DNA from 3 places in the Cellulomonas sp. P4_B5_2 genome. Region 2 is predicted to be linked to each of the others. Evidence: riboswitches for the same ligand, from Rfam matches in the RefSeq annotation. Region 2 holds a riboswitch; each other region holds the start of a gene.

Region 1 (7,226 bases), on a different contig from region 2:
GCGCGCGGAGGCCAAGGAGGCCGAGCGCGCCAGGAGCGACCTCGAGAAGGCCGACCGCGACGCCCGCAAGCAGGTCGAGCGCCGCGAGCGCGACCGCCTGAAGGCCCTGCAGGACGCGGCCAAGGAGGAGGAGCGCCGACGCAAGGAGCAGGAGCGAGCCGCTCAGCAGGCGGTCAAGGAGGCGGCCCGCCAGCTCCGGGAGGCGGAGAAGGCGCAGCGTGCCGCGGCCCTGGCCCAGCAGCAGGCTGCGCGCGAGGCGGAGAAGGCGCGCCGGCACGCCGTGCGCGTGGCCGGCTCCGAGGGCGCGCCGATCGACCTCCCGCCCGGGATCGCCGTCCTGTGGCGCACACCGGCCCCCGGCCGGCCCGGGCCGCGGCCGGGTCTGACGCTCGAGCAGATCGCCGACGCCGGCATCGCGCTGGCCGACAGCGAGGGGATCGAGTCCGTGTCCATGGCCCGGCTCGCCGAGTCGCTCGGGTTCACCACGATGTCCCTGTACCGGTACGTCTCGTCCAAGGACGAGGTGCTCAGCCTCATGTCGGACCGGGCGTCGGGCCGGCCGCCCGTCCTCGGGCCCGAGGTGGGTGGCTGGCGGGAGCGGCTCGAGCTCGTCCTCGCCGTCCAGCAGCCGATCCTGCGCGCGCACCCGTGGCTGGCGCGGGCGTCCGCGGTCCTGCACGCGGTCGGGCCCGGGCGGCTCGCCTGGATGGAGGCGATGCTCTCGGCGCTCGACGGCACCCCGCTGTCGGAGGACCAGAAGGTGGGGGCGATCGGCCTGCTCGCCTCGCACACCCTGGACCAGCTGCGGATCGGCGAGGAGCTGAGCGGCGCCGGGCGCACCGCCGCGGTCGGCACCACCGCCGGGGGAGCCCTGCCGCCGGACCTGGGAGAGCTCATCACGATGCTCGCCTCCGCGGACGAGCACCCCACGCTGCTGCGGGCGGCAACCGCGGGCGCCTTCTCCTTCCCGGAGGACGCGCCCGAGGACGACGAGCTGGACTTCGGCACCGTACTCATCCTCGACGGGATCGAGCGGCTCATCACCCTGGCCTCCTGAGCCGCCCACAGCCCCGTCGCCTGCACAAGCGGCGGTCACGATGTCGGCGCGGCCGGGCAGACTCGACGCATGACCTCGCCCGACGCCCCGCGCACCGGCCGCTGCTTCGGCGACGGCACCCCCCTGTACGAGCAGTACCACGACGAGGAGTGGGGCAAGCCCGTCCACGACGAGCACGCCCTCTACGAGCGGCTCGCCCTGGAAGGCTTCCAGTCGGGCCTCGCCTGGATCACGATCCTGCGCAAGAGGCCCGCGTTCCGCACGGCGTTCGCGGACTTCGACCCGGAGGTGGTCGCGGAGTTCGGTGACGACGACGTGGCCCGCCTGATGGCCGACGCCGGCATCGTGCGCAACCGCGCCAAGATCGAGGCGACGATCGCCAACGGCCGTGCCCTGCGCGAGCTGCACGCGGCGGGTCGCACTCTCGACCAGGTCCTGTGGTCGCACGCCCCCGACCGGACGGGTTACCAGCGCCCCTCGGGCTGGGCGGGCGTGCCCGCGCAGACGCCGGAGAGCCGCGCGCTGGCCAAGGAGCTGAAGTCGCTCGGGTTCCGGTTCGTCGGCCCGGTCACCGCCTACGCGGCGATGCAGGCGTGCGGTGTCGTCGACGACCACCTGGCCACGTGCCCGGCGGCGTGGGGCTCTGCCGGCACCGGAGAGCTTGCCGGGTGAGATTTGCTTCTGGCGGGTGATCGTGCGGCTGCCCTCTCGGCACCACGCACCCTGCGGACTACAGTGCCAGCCATGACGGAGATGCCCGACCCTGACGTTCGGCGTGATGCCGCGCGCGAGGCGGCCGAGGCGCTCACGGACAACGTCGTCCCCGATGCAGAGATCCTCGAGGCCGTCCAGGTCGGGCTGCTGTCCGTCCCGGCCGGCTCGCCGAACTCGTGGTTCGACGTCCCGTCGCAGCGCAGCCGCATGCGCTCCTCGAACCTGGCCCCGCGCCGCCCGCACTAGACGGGCGCCGAAGCAGACATGCTCCGCGGACGGCGCCGTCTCACGGGTCGATCACTGTTGCCCAGCATGTGATCTGCGGACTACCATCGCGGCTACCATCCAGAGCGGCCGAGAGACCTGGCTCGACGACGCCGCAGCAACCCCCCTCCTCGCGAGGGTGTGGGTGCTTCCGCCAGGGGCGATGGAGTGAGTCATGCCCCCACAGGACACCTGTCCCCGCACCACCCCGGTGCCGACGACCCCGCCGGCCGCGCCGTGAGCGCAGCCGTGGCTGAGCCCCGCACCCCCGGGCTGCACACCGCGCCCGCCCGCCGGGCGCAGAACGCGAACGACCGCCCGACGATCTCGTTCGAGCTCTTCCCGCCCCGGAACCCCGACGCGGCTCCCCGCCTGTGGGCCACCATCCGCGAGCTCGAGTCGGTGCACCCCGACTTCGTCTCGGTCACCTACGGCGCCTCGGGCAAGACGCGACTCACCACGCGCGCGCTGGTCCGCCGGCTGCTGCAGGAGACGTCGCTCAACCCGATCGCCCACCTGACCTGCGTCGGGACCTCGCGCGAGGAGATCACGACGATCGTCGGGGAGTTCCTCGACGAGGGCCTGCGGTCGTTCCTCGCCCTGCGGGGCGACCCGCCCACGGACCAGAGCGACTGGCAGGCCCACCCGGACGGCCTGCAGACCGCGGGCGAGCTGGTCGAGCTCCTGCGCGAGATCGAGGCGCAGCGGTGCCTGGACAGCCCGTCGCAGGCGGTGCGGGCTCGGGTGCGACCCCTGTCCGTCGCGGTCGCGGCGTTCCCGCGCGGCAACCACGCCACGGGCGGCACCCGCGCGCAGGACGTCGCCTCGCTGCTGGCCAAGCAGGAGGCCGGCGCCGACTTCGCGATCACGCAGGTGTTCTTCGACGCGGACGACTATCTCGGTATCGTCGCGGAGGCCCGTGAGGCCGGCGTGACCATCCCGATCATCCCGGGCATCATCCCGACCACGGACCCGGCCCGGCTGCTGCGCGTGCAGGAGCTGACCGGCGTCCCGGTGCCGAAGGACCTGATCGACCTGCTCGGATCCGCCGACGACGAGCTCGACCGTCATCGCCGGGGCATCCGGGCCAGCGTCGACCTGGTCAACGGCGTCCTGGACGGCGGCGCACCCGGCGTCCACCTCTACACGTTCAACCAGCACCACGCCGCACTTGACCTGCTCGAGGGTGCACACCTCGACGGCGGAGCTCGGACAGCTCCCGACCTGGCCAGCTGGCCGCAGGACACGGCACCCGCCCGACCCCCGAGGGACTGAACCACATGACCGAGAACCGCCCGATCTTCCCCGCCAGCTCCGTGCTCGGCTACCCCCGCATCGGCCCGCGCCGCGAGCTGAAGAAGGCCCTCGAAGCGTTCTGGGCAGGTCGCACGTCGGCCGACGAGGTCGAGGCCACCGCCGCCGACCTGCGTCGCCGCACCCGCACGCGGCTGGCCGAGCTCGGCCTGGCCACCGACGTGCCGGCGATCCCGAGCGCGTTCTCGTTCTACGACCAGGTGCTCGACGCCACCGCCGTGATCGGCGCTGTCCCGGCCCGCTTCGCGGACGTCGTGGGCGCCGACGGGTCGCTCGACCTGGCCGGGTACTCGACCGTGGCCCGCGGCCGCGGCGACGACCTGCCGCTCGAGATGACCAAGTGGTTCGACACCAACTACCACTACCTGGTCCCGGAGATCGGCCCGGAGACGACCTTCCGCTACGCGAGCACCCGCCCGGTGCGCGAGTTCACCGAGGCCCTCGCGGACGGCGTCCTCACGCGTCCGGTCATCGTCGGCCCCGTCACGTACCTGGCGCTGGCCAAGGCCACGGAGGACGCCCCCGAGGGCTTCGCCCCGATCGACCGCCTGGCGGACCTGCTGCCGGTCTACGCCGAGCTGCTCAAGGACCTCGCCGCCGCGGGTGCCACCTGGGTGCAGCTGGAGGAGCCCGCCCTGGTCTCCGACTCCGTCGCCGTCCCGGCCGAGCAGCTGCTCGCGTCCGTGATCGAGGCGTACCGCGCGCTGGCCACCGAGCTGACCCCCCCGGAGCGCCCGGCCATCCTGGTCGCGGCCCCCTACGGCGACCTCGCCGCGGCGTTCCCGGTGCTCGCCGCGACGGACGTCGAGGCCATCGGCATCGACCTGATCCGCGGTCACGCGCCTGCCGAGTCGGTCCCGGGCCTGGAGACCAAGACGCTGGTCGCCGGCGTGATCGACGGCCACAACATCTGGCGCGCGGACCTGGACGCCAAGCTGGCCGTCCTCGAGCAGCTCGAGGGCCTCGGCGCGGCCGCGGTCACCGTCGGCACCTCGACGTCCCTGTTCCACGTGCCGCACACGCTCACGGACGAGCCGAACCTCGACGAGACCCTGAAGACCTGGCTCGCGTTCGCCGACGAGAAGGTCGTCGAGGTCGTCACCCTGGCCGAGGGTCTGACCGAGGGCCGCGAGGCCATCCACGAGCAGCTGCTCACCGCCACGGACGCGGTGAACTCCCGCCGGACCGCACCCGGCGTCGTCAACCCGGAGGTCCGCGACCGCGTGGCCGCCCTCGGCGAGAATGCGTTCAGCCGCGGCTCGTTCGACGAGCGCAAGGTCGCGCAGGCCGCCCGGCTCAACCTGCCCCCGCTGCCGACGACGTCCATCGGCTCCTTCCCGCAGACCACCGAGATCCGCACCGCGCGCGCTGCGTTCGGCAAGGGCGAGCTGACGGAGGCGCAGTACGACGAGGAGATGAAGGCGGAGATCCGCCGGGTCGTCGAGCTGCAGGAGAAGATCGGCTTCGACGTGCTGGTGCACGGCGAGCCCGAGCGCAACGACATGGTCCAGTACTTCGCGGAGAACCTCGACGGGTTCGCCGTGACGCAGAACGGCTGGGTCCAGTCCTACGGCTCGCGCTGCACGCGTCCGTCGATCCTGTGGGGCGACGTCTCGCGGCCGAAGCCGATCACGGTCGAGTGGTCGTCGTACACGCAGTCGCTCACGGAGAAGCCGGTCAAGGGCATGCTCACCGGCCCGGTGACCATCCTGGCCTGGTCGTTCGTCCGCGACGACCAGCCCCTCGGCGACACCGCCAACCAGGTGGGCCTTGCCCTGCGCGACGAGATCGCCGACCTCGAGGCCGCCGGCATCGCCGTCATCCAGGTGGACGAGCCCGCGCTGCGCGAGCTGCTGCCGCTGCGGGTCGAGGACCACGCCGCGTACCTCGACTGGTCGGTGCGCTCGTTCCGCCTCGCCACGGCCGGGGTCCGCCCCGACACGCAGATCCACACGCACCTGTGCTACTCGGAGTTCGGCGAGATCATCGGCGCGATCGACGGGCTCGACGCGGACGTGACCTCCATCGAGGCGGCCCGCTCGAAGATGGAGATCCTCGGCGACATCTCGGCGGCCGGCTACCCGCGGGGGATCGGCCCGGGCGTCTACGACATCCACTCGCCGCGCGTCCCCAGCGAGGCGGAGGTCGAGGAGCTGCTCACGGAGGCCGTCAAGGCCATCGCGGTCGACCAGCTCTGGGTCAACCCGGACTGCGGCCTGAAGACCCGCCGCTACGAGGAGGTCGCCCCGTCGCTGGAGCACATCCTCGCGGCCACGCGGGCGGTCCGCGCCACGCTCTGACGCATGCTCACGGCCCCGGACACCTGCACAGGTGTACGGGGGACCGGAGTCCAGGCTGACCACGTCCACGTGAGGCACGAACGTCGACAGGTTCTCCGACCTCACGACCGGATCGCGGTCGCCGTAGATCATGAGGGCGGGCTGCTGGATGACGGGGTCCACGTCCGCCAGCAGGTGCCAGTTGCGGTCGAGGTTCCTGTACCAGTTGATGCTGCCCGTGAACCCCGATGCGTCGAAGGCGGAGACGAAGACGGCCAGCTCGCTGTCGCTCATGACGGGCTCACCGCGTGGTGTCGCCGCTCTGGCGAGGTTGATCCACGCCATACCGGGCTGAGGCTCGGTGGGCGGCTCGTTCTTCCGGTACAGGTTGCGAAGGAACTGGAACGTGTTGTCGTCGAGCACGGCGTCGGCGACGCCCGGCTGTCGATTGAAGTGGACGAAGTAGAAGTCGCCGCCGAGAACCTGTTCCATGAGCTCGATCGGGGGGATCTCCCCGCGCTCGATGTACGGCAGGCTCAGGTTTATCACCTTGGAGACGCGGTGGGGATGCAACAACGTCAGTCCCCAGACGACGTTCGCGCCCCAGTCGTGACCGATGAAGAGGGCGTCCTCGTACCCGTAGTGGTCGAGAAGTGCGACGAGGTCACCCGACAGGTGCCCGATGTCGTAGTCCGTCACCTCGGTCGGACGGGACGAGTTCCCGTAACCCCGCTGGTTCGGGACGATGACGTGGTAGCCGGCTGCGACGAGGGCAGGCACCTGATAGCGCCAGGAGTAGGCATGCTCGGGCCAGCCGTGACAGAGCACGACAGGATTGCCGGCATTCTCCTGGCCCGCTTCGAAGACTTCGAGCGTCACGCCGTTGACGGAGATGAGGGCGGGCTCGGGAAAGTCGGTCGGATCGAACACGGCAGGTCCTCCGTAGCTCTGGGTGATCGGCCGCGTGCGGCCTGATCGGTTGCCGCCACCGTAGGGAGCATTGCGGACAGGATCGGTCCGCAAGAGGTGGCAGACTCGGAGCATGCGAAAGGACCCCACCGGTCGAGCGTTGCAGCTGCTCTCGCTCCTGCAGACCCATCGATGGTGGGGTGGTGCCGAGCTCGCCGATCGCCTCGAGATCACGGAGCGAACGGTGCGCCGCGACGTGGACCGGCTGCGCGAGCTCGGCTATCCGGTCGACGCCACGTCAGGAAAGGACGGGGGCTACCGGCTCGCGACGGGGGCGCACCTGCCACCCCTGGTCCTCGACGACGACGAGGCCGTCGCGGTAGCCGTCGGGCTGCGCTACGCCGCGGAGGCCGCGATCGGCGGCATGGAGGAGACGTCGCTTCGCGCCCTGACGACGATCGAACAGCTGCTGCCCCATCGGCTGCGCCGCCGGGTGTCGGCGCTGCACTCGAGCGTCAGCTCGATGCGGTGGCCGGGCGACGACGACGTCGTCGACCCCGACGCACTCAGCGTGCTCGCCGCAGCGTGCCGGGACCGCGAGGACGTGCGCTTCGACTACCGACGACATGACGGCACGGACAGCGGACGGCTCGTCCAGCCGCACCAGCTCGTCACCGCCGGCCGTCGCT
Region 2 (4,267 bases):
AGACGCAGGCGCACAGGGCACCGAGGAGCAGGAACTTCGGGATGAGCTTGGAGTCGACGTCGAGGTAGTTGATCAGGTAGGCGCCGATGAAGACCTGGAAGACGTACGAGTGCGAGTTCGCGCCGATGTTCATGAAGAACACGCGGGCGAGGTGCTTCTTGCCGTGCTTCCACACGTCGACGACGGGCGAGTCCTTCTTGGCGGCCTCGATCGCGCCCTCGGCCTTGAGCTCCTCGAAGACCGGGGACTCCTTGACCTTGCGACGGATCACGTAGGCGGCGATCGTCACGAAGATCGAGCTGAAGAAGACGAGACGCCAGCCGTAGGACAGCAGGGCCTCCTCCGGCATCATCTGCACGAGGATCCACACGACGGCGCCCATGGCCGCACCGGCGGCCGCGCCCACGAACACCAGCGACGAGAACCGGCCGCGCTTGCCCTTGGGGGCGGTCTCCGTCAGCAGCACGATGCCGCTCGCCTGTTCGGCGCCCGCGCCGAAGCCCTGCAGGAACCGGGCCATGAGCAGCAGGATCGGGGACCAGATCCCCACGACCGCGTAGGTGGGCAGCAGGCCGATCGCGAACGTCGCGGTGCCCATGAGGAACAGCGTGGCGACCATGACGAACTTGCGGCCGAGGCGGTCGCCGTACTTGGAGAAGAACAGTCCACCGAGCGGGCGTGCGCCGAAGCCGACGAACAGCACGCCGAACGACGCGWGCATCCCGGAGATCGGGTCCATGTCGGAGAAGAAGATCTTGCTGAAGATGATCGCCGACGCGGTGCCGAAGATCGTGAAGTCGAAGTTCTCGAGCGCGGTCCCGATGCCACCGGCCCAGGCTGCTCGGCGCAGGTTCTTCTGATCGACGGGGGGAAGGACGCCGTCCGCGGTCGCGGGCGGTGGCAGGACGATGTTTCCGGTCACAGGACACCTGTCTCATGGGAGCTCGCACGCCCTGCCGTCATCGGCCGGGCTGGAGACTCGGGGCGCGAGCAAGGTGCCCGCGGTCGCGCAGATCGAGACAGCCTTGTCTCGCGTCTAGCTGGCACTCCTTGTTCGGCTCACGACGTGAGCGCGTTCCCGGGGGGATCCTCGATGGAGGCTCGGGGCACTGGTGCTGCGCGATTCCGGAGTGCTGGTCTGTATGGAACTCAGTTCCGGTACGTGGAACAACGTAGAGCGGGCTTTCCACGGAACCAGGGGTCGAAGGTCCTGTTCGTCCGATCCGATCCGGTCCAGCGCCGACCCTGCTGATCCCGGAGGTGGGTCGCATCGGTTCGCCATTGACCGACCACTCCGACGGCCACCCCGCACATCCCGCGATGTGAGAAGCCGTCCCGATCGTTGACATCGTCGCGCTCGGAGCCGACCCTCCTGCGCGGGTCAGGAGCTCCGCCGTCTGGCTCGGCAGGCGGAGCAGCAACCCTCCGACGTGTGGGGTGCTCCCGAGCAAGACCCGGCCAGCCTGGACGGCGGGCGAACGTCGACCCCCAGGGATCAGCCATGTCCGTCGATCTCCTCCCGTCCACCGTCTCCGCGAGGTACGGCGGCGCGGCGCCCACCGACGTCGCCACCTCGGCCCCGTCCTGCCGTACGAGCAGCAGCAGGACGTCCTGCGCCGGTTCGCCGGGGAGGTCGTGCCGCTGGTCCGTGCCGAGGTGTCGACCACGCTGTGGGGCCCCGACGACCCCGGGCGCGCACGCGGGCTCGCGGCGGCGGACGCGTCTCTCGTCGGCGTCGGCGGCGGGACTACCCTGACCAGATGACCACCTCGCTCGAGCAGCCCGTGCACGACGCCGTCGAGACGCCCGACGTCGTCGCACAGGTTCGGGCGGTCGCGGAACGGGCCAAGGTCGCGTCCCGCGCGCTCGCCACGGCTACCCGGGCCACCAAGGACGCGGCCCTGCGCGGCATGGCGGACGCCCTCGTGGCGGCCACCCCCGAGATCGTCGCGGCCAACGCGGTCGACCTCGAGCGCGGCCGGAGCAACGGCACCTCCGCGGGCCTGCTGGACCGCCTCGCGCTGACACCGGAGCGCATCGTGGGCATCGCCGACGCCCTGCGTGAGCTCGCCGCCCTGCCCGACCCGGTGGGTGAGGTGGTCCGCGGCTCCACGTTGCCCAACGGCCTGCGCATGAGGCAGGTGCGCGTCCCGATGGGCGTGGTCGGCATGATCTACGAGGCGCGTCCGAACGTGACCGTCGACGCCGCGGGGCTGGCGCTCAAGAGCGGCAACGCCGTCATCCTGCGGGGCGGCTCGGCCGCGGCCGCGAGCAACGAGGTCATCGTCGAGGTGCTGTCGAGGGCGCTCGTCGCACAGCGGCTCCCCGGTGCGCTCGTGCAGTCGATCGACGCCTGGGGTCGCGAGGGCGCGGTCGCCCTCATGCACGCCCGCGGGCTGGTCGACCTGCTGGTGCCCCGCGGGGGAGCGGACCTGATCCAGACCGTCGTGCGCGAGTCCACCGTGCCCGTCGTCGAGACCGGCGTGGGCAACGTGCACGTCTACGTCGACGAGACCGCGGACCTCGCTGTCGCCATCCCGATCCTGCTCAACTCCAAGACCCAGCGCGTCGGCGTCTGCAACGCCGCCGAGACGCTGCTGGTGCACCAGGCCGTCGCCGACGAGTTCCTCCCGGTCGCCATCGCCATGCTGGCCGACGCGGGCGTCACCATCCACGGCGACGAGACCACCCTCGCGCTCGCCCCCGACGAGGCCGACTGCGTGCCGGCCACGGACGAGGACTGGGCCACCGAGTACCTGTCGCTCGACCTCGCCGTCCGGGTGGTCGACTCGCTCGACGAGGCCCTCGAGCACATCCGCGAGTGGAGCTCGGGCCACACCGAGGCGATCATCACGCAGGACCTGGCGTCCTCGGAGCGGTTCGTGGCCGAGGTGGACTCCGCGGCGGTCATGGTGAACGCCTCCACGCGGTTCACCGACGGCGGCCAGCTGGGCCTCGGCGCGGAGATCGGCATCTCCACCCAGAAGCTCCACGCCCGCGGGCCGATGGGCCTCGGCGAGCTCACGACGACCAAGTGGATCGTGCACGGCGACGGGCACGTCCGACCCTGATGCCACAGTCCCGCGTGCGACACTGTTCGCTCCCGCCCACCCCTGGAGGAATGTCGTGCATGCTGCCCTGATCGCCGCGGCTGAGGCCGCCGAGCACACCAACGAGCTGCCGTTCCCGCCCGTGGTGTTCGGTATCGGAGCGTTCGTCGGTCTCGTCGCCATGCTGCTCATCACGTTCGCCTTCCGCAGCGTCGGGACGCGCCACTGACCGACGTACCGAGAGGGACCGGACCGATGACGGAGCCGCCGCACAGGACACGCCTGGGCGTGATGGGCGGCACGTTCGACCCCATCCATCACGGTCACCTGGTGGCCGCGAGCGAGGTGGCCGCACGGTTCGATCTCGACGAGGTCGTCTTCGTCCCGACGGGGCGGCCGACGTTCAAGCTCCACCAGGACGTCACCGTGCCCGAGCACCGGTACCTCATGACCGTGATCGCGACGGCGTCGAACCCGAGATTCACCGTGAGCCGGGTCGATGTGGACAGGTCAGGTGTGACGTACACCGTGGATACGCTGCGCGACCTCAAGACGGCACGCCCGGACGCCGAACTCTTCTTCATCACAGGTGCGGACGCCATCGCGCAGATCGTGACGTGGAAGGATGCCGAGGAGCTCTTCTCGATGGCGCAGTTCGTGGCGGTCACCCGTCCCGGGCACGCGTTGTCGGTCGACGGGCTTCCCGCCGATCGAGTCCACGTCTTGGAGGTCCCCGCCCTGGCGATCTCCTCGACCGACGTCCGCGCACGTGAGCGCGCCGGGCAGCCGGTCTGGTACCTCGTCCCTGACGGGGTCGTCCAGTACATCGCCAAGCACAGGTTGTATCGAGGTCAGTCATGAGTGAACCGGGAGAGCGGCGGCGCCGCCGCGAGCTCCATCGCAACCCCGAGACGGGCGACGTCGCGGGTGCCGCACCCGACGCCGGGTCCGCGGCCGGTCCGGCGTCCCCGGGTGGTGCGAGCGCCGGTCAGGTCTCCCGCCGCGCGATGCGTGGTCAGGGCGGCGACGACACGCCTCCCCGCGGGACCGCGCCCGCACCGACGACCGACGCCAGCCGCTCCCGCCGCTCCATCCGCGACACCGCGCTCGACCCCACGAGCGCCCGGCCGGGCACGGCAGGCACCGGAACCCCAGCATGGTCGGCGGCCGCACCGAACCCGGCACCCAGCCGCCCTGCCGCACCGGCCGCAGCACCG
Region 3 (7,226 bases), on a different contig from region 2:
CGGCCAGGACGGCGACCGGGCTGGTCGGCTTGGCGGCGAGCACCGCACCGACGGCCTGGTCGAGGATGTCGAAGTCGTACCAGTTCCGGTCGAAGGTGTCCCCGTCCGAGGTGAGCAGGGCGGCCAGGCTCGACGTGCCGGTGGGCGCCGCGGTCGCGGCGGGCGCCAGGGCGACCCCGGCTCCGGCGACCAGGCCGGCGGCGACGAGGGTGGAGAGCGTGCGACGGATCCTCATGGTGGCTCCTACGGACGACGGTCGCGGCCGACGCCGTGCGCCGCGCCGCGCGGACGCCGGAGGGCGCCCTGTGTCCTCTTCGCCCGTTCCCCCGCGCCCGGATGCACGTCGAGGCCGCCGCGGACGAGATCGTGCGTTCGGCACGAGATCGCGGGTGTGAACTGACGATCTCGTGCCGAACCCACGAGCTCGCGCCGGGGACCTCGCGAGAGGTCAGTCGTCCAGGGCCGGTCCGCACGCTGCCGCGGCGGTCGCCGCCAGGTGGTCCAGGCCGTGCACCGCGAGCAGCGGGCGGGTGTCGTCGACGACCGCCCAGCAGCCGTCGACCACCTCGTAGCGGACGGCCGGACCCGTGGCGAGGTACTCGGTCAGGGCCGTGATCAGGCGGTCGACGGACTCGCTGGTGGTGCCGACGCCGACCGACGCGCGGATGGCGCCGTTCGACGCGCCCAGGTGTGCCAGCAGCGGGTGAGCGCAGAACCGGCCGTCGCGGACGCCGATCCCGTGCTCGGCGGCGAGGTACGCGGCGACCAGGCCCGGGTCGTGGTCCGGCACCGTGAACGTGAGGACGCCGACCGGTGCCGCGGAGTCCGGCCAGATGCGCGCGATCTCCACGCCGTCGATGGCCGACAGCCCCTGGACCAGGCGCTCACGCAGCGCCTCCTCGTGCGCGGCGAGGGCACCAGCCGGAAGGGCCGCGAGCTGGTCGCAGGCCTCCGCGAGCGCGATCGCGCCGAGCACGTTGGGCGACCCGGCCTCGTGCCGCGCCGGCGCCGGCTGCCAGACCGTCCGGTCCGCCCGCACGTCGCGCACCGCACCTCCCCCTGCGAGGTATGGCGTGCCGGTGTCGAGCCAGTCGCGACGGCCGACGAGGGCCCCCGCCCCGAACGGTGCGTACGTCTTGTGCCCCGAGAACGCGACGTAGTCGGCGTCCGTCCCGGCCAGCGAGAAGCCCCGGTGCGGCACCAGCTGGGCGCCGTCCACCGCCACGCGGGCACCCTCGGCGTGGGCGAGCGCGACGACCTGGTCGATCGGCAGCGCCTCCCCCGTCACGTTCGACGCGCCGGTGATCGTGACCAGCGCGTACGGCTGGCGGGCGAGCTCGTCGCGCAGGGCGTCGAGGGTCGCGGCGACGGTCGACGCGATCGGCAGGATGGTGGTCCGATTGCCGTGCCGCTCGGAGGACTGCACCCACGGCAGCAGGTTGGCGTGGTGCTCGACGTCCAGCACCAGGACGCGGCCCCCCGACGGGACGACGCCGGCCAGCAGGTTGAGCGAGTCCGTGGTGTTGCGGGTGATGATCGCGACGTCGTCGGGACGGGCGTCGACGAACCGCGCGATGGTCTGGCGCGCGGACTCGTACAGCGCGGTGGACACCTGGGACAGGTACCCGGCGCCGCGGTGCACGGACGCGTACAGCGGCAGGACCTCGGTGACGCGGGCGGCGACGGCCTCGAGCGCCGGGGCACTGGCCGCGTAGTCGAGGTTGGCGTAGACGCGGTGCGTGCCGTCCACCAGCGGGACGGTGGTAGTGCCGCCGACCACGGGGAGCAGGGCGCTCACCTCGGTCGCACACGAGAGGCGCTCGGCGGTGACAGTCATGGTGGGTCCTCCGACACGTTCCGGGGGAACACCCGTCGAACAGGTGGGACCCCGCGCTTGCCGAGCCCCGGACGGGACGCGGCCAGGTCGTCACCCGGGGCACCCCACCGCGGAGGAGGGTTGCCGGCCAGCGAGCCGGGGCTTGACGCTGGCGCTCATGACCTGCAACGAGGGTCCCGGCACCTCCCCGTGGCTGTCAACGCGCCGCGGGCTTCGTCTCGCCCACCGGGACGCCTTGTCCACCACTTGGAAGGAGGGTCCCGCCGCGCGTAGCATCACGGCCACCATCCAGAGCGGCTGAGAGATCTGGCTCGACGACGCCGCAGCAACCCGCGGGCACCCTGTGCCCGGCCGAGGGTGCTACCGCCAGGACCGATGAGACGAGGGCCTCGATGAGCTACGCCGGTGACCTGACCCCCCAGCAGGCCTGGGACCTGCTGACGTCCGACGAGAGCGCGGTGCTCGTCGACGTCCGCACGGACGCCGAGTGGCGCTACGTGGGCATCCCCGACTCGGCCCCGATCGACGGTCGCGCCGCCCTGGTCGAGTGGGTGTCGTACCCGTCGGGACGCCCGAACCCACAGTTCCTCAAGCAGCTGGCCGACGCCGGCGTCGCGCCCGGCCGCCCGGTCGTGTTCCTGTGCCGCTCGGGGGTCCGCTCCGTCGCCGCCGCGCAGGCGGCCACCGCGGCGGGCCTCGGCCCGGCCTACAACGTGCTCGAGGGCTTCGAGGGCGACGTCGGTCCGGACGGCCACCGCGGCCACTCCGGCTGGCGCGCGGCGGGGCTCCCCTGGCGGCAGGCGTGAGCGACCGGCGCGTCCCCGGGCCCGCCGACTGGGACGACCGCCGCACCCCGCGCACCGACCTGCGCCCGGACACCCTCGCCGTCCGCGGCGGTCTGGTGCGGTCGCAGTTCAACGAGACGTCCGAGGCCCTGTTCCTCACGCAGGGCTACGTCTACTCCGCCGCCGCCGAGGCCGAGGCCGCGTTCGCCGGGGAGGCCGACCGCTTCCTGTACTCCCGCTACGGCAACCCGACGGTGTCCACCTTCGAGGAGCGCCTGCGCCTGCTCGAGGGCGCCGAGGCCGCGTTCGCCACGGCGTCGGGCATGTCGGCGGTGTTCACGTCGATCGCCGCGATCGTGCAGTCGGGGTCGCGCATCGTCTCCGCCCGGGCGCTGTTCGGCTCCACCGTGGTGATCTTCGAGGAGATCCTGGCCAAGTGGGGCGTGCGGACCGACTACGTCGACGGCCACGAGCTGGCGCAGTGGCAGGAGGCGCTCTCCACGCCGGCCGACGTCGTGTTCTTCGAGACGCCGTCCAACCCGATGCAGGACCTGGTCGACATCGCCGCGGTCAGCCGGCTCGCGCACGCCGCAGGCGCCACGGTGATCGTCGACAACGTGTTCGCCACCCCCGTCCTGTCCCGGCCGCTGGAGCTGGGCGCGGACGTCATCGTGTACTCCGCGACCAAGCACATCGACGGCCAGGGCCGCGTGCTCGGCGGCGCGATCCTGGGCACCGACGAGTACATCCACGGCCCGGTGCAGACGCTCATCCGGAACACCGGACCGTCGCTGTCGGCGTTCAACGCGTGGGTGCTGCTCAAGGGGCTGGAGACGTTGTCGCTGCGCGTCCGGCACCAGACGGCGTCGGCCCTGCAGGTGGCCACGTGGCTCGAGCAGCAGCCCGGCGTCTCGCTGGTCCGGTACCCCTACCTTCCGTCGCACCCCCAGCACGAGCTCGCCCTGGCGCAGCAGTCGGGCGGCGGGACCGTCGTGACGTTCAACCTCGCGGTGCCGGACGGGTCGACGCCCGACGTCGCCAAGAAGGTCACGTTCGGCGTGCTCGACGCGCTGCGGATCGTGGACATCTCCAACAACCTCGGCGACGCCAAGTCGATGGTCACCCACCCGGCGACGACCACGCACCGCAAGCTCGGCCCCGAGGGGCGTGCGGCAGTGGGGATCGCCGAGTCGACGATCCGGCTGTCCGTGGGCCTCGAGGACCCCGCGGACCTCATCGACGACCTCACCCTGGCGCTGGCGACCCTCGACGCCTGACCCTGCGCCACACTGACGGCATGCCCCGGTCGTCGTCGCTCGTCCGCCTGCTCGTGGGGCTTCTCGCCGGGGTCGCCGTCGGGCTCGCGATCGACTGGACCTCGGCGGTCGCGGCGGTGCTCGCGGGCTGGGCGACCACGGCGGCGGTCTTCGTGGTCTGGACGTGGGTCGCGGTCGCGCCGATGGACCCGTCGTCCACCGCGTCCCACGCGACCCGTGAGGAGCCGACCCGGTTCGGCGCGCACCTCGTGGTGGTCGCGGCAGCGGTCGTGACGCTGGTCGGGGTCGTCCTCGTGCTCGTCGACAAGGAGATCGGCCAGCTGCTTCCGACGGTCGCCGTGCTGGCCAGCGTGCTGGCGTCGTGGGCGGCCATCCACACCGTGTTCGCGCTCCGGTACGCACGGATGTACCTGACCGACGGCGCGCGCGGGATCGACTTCCACATGGACTCGCCGCCGCGGTACACCGACTTCGCGTACGTCGCCGTGACCGTGGGGATGAGCTTCGCGATCTCCGACACGGACCTCGGCTCGTCGGCCATGCGCCGGACAGCTCTGGTCCACGCGCTGCTCAGCTACCTGTTCGGCACCGTGATCATCGCCCTGCTGGTCAACCTCGTCGCGTCGATGTGACGCCTCATGTCGGTCCCCCGCGGGATGCTCGGACCATGACCGACACCGACTACGACGCGATCGCCGACGACCTGGTCGCCCGCGGCGCCACCCGCGCGCAGATGATGGGCCGCCCGATCCTCAAGGTCGGATCGACCATGTTCGCCGCGCACATCGGCGACGACCGGCTCGCCGTGAAGCTCGGGCGGGACAGCGCGGAGCACGCGGACGCCCTGGCGCTGCCCGGCGCGACCGTGTGGTCCCCCGGCGACAGCGGGCGGCTGTTCTACGACTGGGTGGCGCTGCCGGCGTCCGCGGAGGACGACTGGATGCGGTTCGCCGAGATCGCGCGGGTGCGCGCTCAGACGTCCTTGGCCATCCAGAGCGACAGGAAGTCGCCGTCGTACGGGAAGAAGGGGACGACCGGGCGGTAGCCCGCGGACAGGTAGAGCGTGACCGCCTCGGGCTGGCGGATGCCGGTCTGGAGCACCACGCTGGTCAGCCCGAAGGCGCGGGCGTCGTCCTCGATCGCCGTGAGCAGGGCGCGGGCGGCGCCGGCCCCGCGGGCGTCGTCGTCGACCCAGACCTTCTTGAGCTCCCCCGAGCCCGCCGGGTAGCCGTCCCGCGCCGCCCGCAGCGTGGCGCAGCCGACGGGGCGACCGTCCAGCCAGGCGATCACCGTGGACAGCGCGCCGACGCCCTGCTGCGGGTCGTCGACCTCGAAGCCGCCCGGCACGCTCGCGGGGATCTCCGGGTAGCGGATCTCGATGTCGTGCCACATCGCGAGCCGCAGCGCGGTGGCGACGGGGTCCGTCCAGTCGGCATGCGTCAGCGTGACCGTGGGGCGCTCGCCGGTGCGCGGCTCCCGGGGCGGCGTCGGCCCGAGGTCCTTGGCGAAGCAGCGCGACTCGGCCTCCGTCGCGTACTCGCCGAAGTTCGGGATCGACCGGTAGCCCTCGCTCAGGTACAGCCCGATCGCCGACGCCTGGAGCACCCCGGTCTCCAGGACGAGCCGGTGGAAGCCGCGGTCCCGCGCGACGGCCTCGAGCTCGCGCAGCACCGACCGCGAGAGCCCGCGGCCGCGGTGCTCCGGGACGACGAACATGCGCTTCAGCTCGCCGACGCCGTCACCGCGCGCACTGATCGCGCCGCACGCGACCGCCTCGCCGTCCACCCGGACCAGGAGCATCGCGACGATGCTCTCGCCGGTCATCTCGTGGCCGATGTCCTCCTCGCCGTAGAGGGCGAGCAGCTCGGCCTGCTGGGCGGTGCGCAGCCGGAGCGCGTCGGGGTCGTCCCAGTCGACGAGCGCGATGCTGGTGGTCAACGCTCAGCCGACGAGGGCGGTGAGGACCGACGTGAAGAACCGCAGCCCGTCCGTGCCCGTGCGGGGGCCCTTCGCGCCGTCGGGTCCGAAGCCCGGCTCGACCGCGTGCTCGGGGTGCGGCATGAGGCCGACGACGTTGCCCGCCGCGTTCGAGATGCCCGCGATGCCACGACGCGAGCCGTTCGGGTTCCAGCCCTGGTAGCGGAACACCACGCGACCCTCGCCCTCGAGCTCGTCGAGGGTGTGCTCGTCGGCGACGTACTGGCCGTCCTGGTTCTTCAGCGGGATCGTGATGTGCTCGCCCGCGGTGTAGTCGCGGGTCCAGGCGGTGTCCACGTTGTCGACCGACAGGACCTGCTCGCGGCACACGAAGTGCAGGTGGTCGTTCTTGATCATCGAGCCGGGCAGCAGGTGGGCCTCGGTGAGCACCTGGAACCCGTTGCAGATGCCCAGCACCGGCAGGCCCTTGTTCGCCGCGTCGACGATCTCGCCCATGACCGGCGCGAACCGGCTGATGGCGCCGGCGCGCAGGTAGTCGCCGTAGGAGAAGCCGCCGGGCAGGACGACCGCGTCGACCCCGTGCAGGTCGGCGTCCCCGTGCCAGAGGCTCACGGCCTCGGCACCGGCGAGGCGGACCGCGCGGGCGGCGTCGCGGTCGTCGAGCGTGCCGGGGAAGGTGACGACGCCGATCCGGGTCATGCCTGCGTGTCCTCGTAGACCGCGACGACGTCCTCGATCACCGGGTTGGACAGCACGTGCTCACCGGCCTCGCGGGCGGCCGCGAGGATCTCCTCGGTCACCGGCCCGTCGACCTCGAGCTCGAACCGCTTGCCCTGACGCACAGACGCGAACTGACCGAACCCGAGCCGCGGCAGGGCGCCGGCGACGGCCTTGCCCTGCGGGTCGAGGATCTCGGGCTTCGGCATGACATCGACGACGACTCGTCCCACGAAAGGGCTCCAGGTGTTCGCGCGGCGGTGGGGGGTCGCGGCGATTCTAGCGAGTGCGCGCGGGCGTCCTGCGCGAGTGCTCAGTCCGTGGCCAGGAGGGCGGGGACCAGGCCCTCGCGGTAGGTGTCGACGGGCGGGGACTGGCCGGTCACGGCGATGTGGACGACGTCGGCCAGCGCGAGATCGTCGGGGCCGTGGACGGTCGACCACCACGCCACGACCGCGCTGGGAAGCACCGCCAAGGCTGCCACCGCGATCGGGGTCGCGAGGCTGGTCACCGCCACGCAGAGAGCGATGGCGCCCGCGCCGAGCAGGACGGTGAGCGCGAGCTGGCGACGGACCGGGTCGACGAGCCTGCGCGCGGGCTGCGGTGGCCGCTGCGGGAGGCGGCGCTGGAGGTTCCACGCGAGCAGGACGGCCAGCGGGAGCCCGACGAGCA

The links. Region 2 has a riboswitch for S-adenosylmethionine ahead of AC1DUQ_RS18130 (glutamate-5-semialdehyde dehydrogenase). Riboswitches for the same ligand answer to the same signal wherever they lie in the genome.
Region 1: it holds a riboswitch for S-adenosylmethionine, as region 2 does, so the genes downstream of both, AC1DUQ_RS06155 (methylenetetrahydrofolate reductase) here and AC1DUQ_RS18130 (glutamate-5-semialdehyde dehydrogenase) in region 2, are expected to answer to the same signal.
Region 3: it holds a riboswitch for S-adenosylmethionine, as region 2 does, so the genes downstream of both, AC1DUQ_RS09650 (rhodanese-like domain-containing protein) here and AC1DUQ_RS18130 (glutamate-5-semialdehyde dehydrogenase) in region 2, are expected to answer to the same signal.

Annotation. Positions count from the first base shown of each region.
Region 1 is NZ_JBFUHU010000060.1:10,783-18,008, forward strand. Features, by position in the region: gene AC1DUQ_RS06140 (TetR/AcrR family transcriptional regulator) at 1-1,057, shown strand, start outside; gene AC1DUQ_RS06145 (DNA-3-methyladenine glycosylase I) at 1,127-1,729, shown strand; gene AC1DUQ_RS06150 (hypothetical protein) at 1,802-2,017, shown strand; SAM riboswitch class I at 2,110-2,205, shown strand; gene AC1DUQ_RS06155 (methylenetetrahydrofolate reductase) at 2,285-3,310, shown strand; gene metE (5-methyltetrahydropteroyltriglutamate--homocysteine S-methyltransferase) at 3,316-5,649, shown strand; partial or broken gene AC1DUQ_RS06165 (alpha/beta hydrolase) at 5,767-6,672, opposite strand; gene AC1DUQ_RS06170 (helix-turn-helix transcriptional regulator) at 6,671-7,226, shown strand, end outside.
Region 2 is NZ_JBFUHU010000307.1:55-4,321, reverse strand. Features, by position in the region: partial or broken gene AC1DUQ_RS18135 (MFS transporter) at 1-922, opposite strand, end outside; SAM riboswitch class IV at 1,380-1,487, shown strand; gene AC1DUQ_RS18130 (glutamate-5-semialdehyde dehydrogenase) at 1,761-3,071, shown strand; gene AC1DUQ_RS18125 (hypothetical protein) at 3,127-3,279, shown strand; gene nadD (nicotinate-nucleotide adenylyltransferase) at 3,306-3,911, shown strand; partial or broken gene AC1DUQ_RS18115 (hypothetical protein) at 3,908-4,267, shown strand, end outside.
Region 3 is NZ_JBFUHU010000107.1:12,208-19,433, reverse strand. Features, by position in the region: gene AC1DUQ_RS09660 (fasciclin domain-containing protein) at 1-235, opposite strand, end outside; gene AC1DUQ_RS09655 (aminotransferase class V-fold PLP-dependent enzyme) at 449-1,837, opposite strand; SAM riboswitch class IV at 1,886-2,000, opposite strand; SAM riboswitch class I at 2,119-2,234, shown strand; gene AC1DUQ_RS09650 (rhodanese-like domain-containing protein) at 2,230-2,643, shown strand; gene AC1DUQ_RS09645 (O-succinylhomoserine sulfhydrylase) at 2,703-3,899, shown strand; gene AC1DUQ_RS09640 (DUF1345 domain-containing protein) at 3,920-4,531, shown strand; gene AC1DUQ_RS09635 (hypothetical protein) at 4,567-4,944, shown strand; gene AC1DUQ_RS09630 (GNAT family N-acetyltransferase) at 4,872-5,837, opposite strand; gene purQ (phosphoribosylformylglycinamidine synthase subunit PurQ) at 5,841-6,536, opposite strand; gene purS (phosphoribosylformylglycinamidine synthase subunit PurS) at 6,533-6,787, opposite strand; gene AC1DUQ_RS09615 (hypothetical protein) at 6,868-7,226, opposite strand, start outside.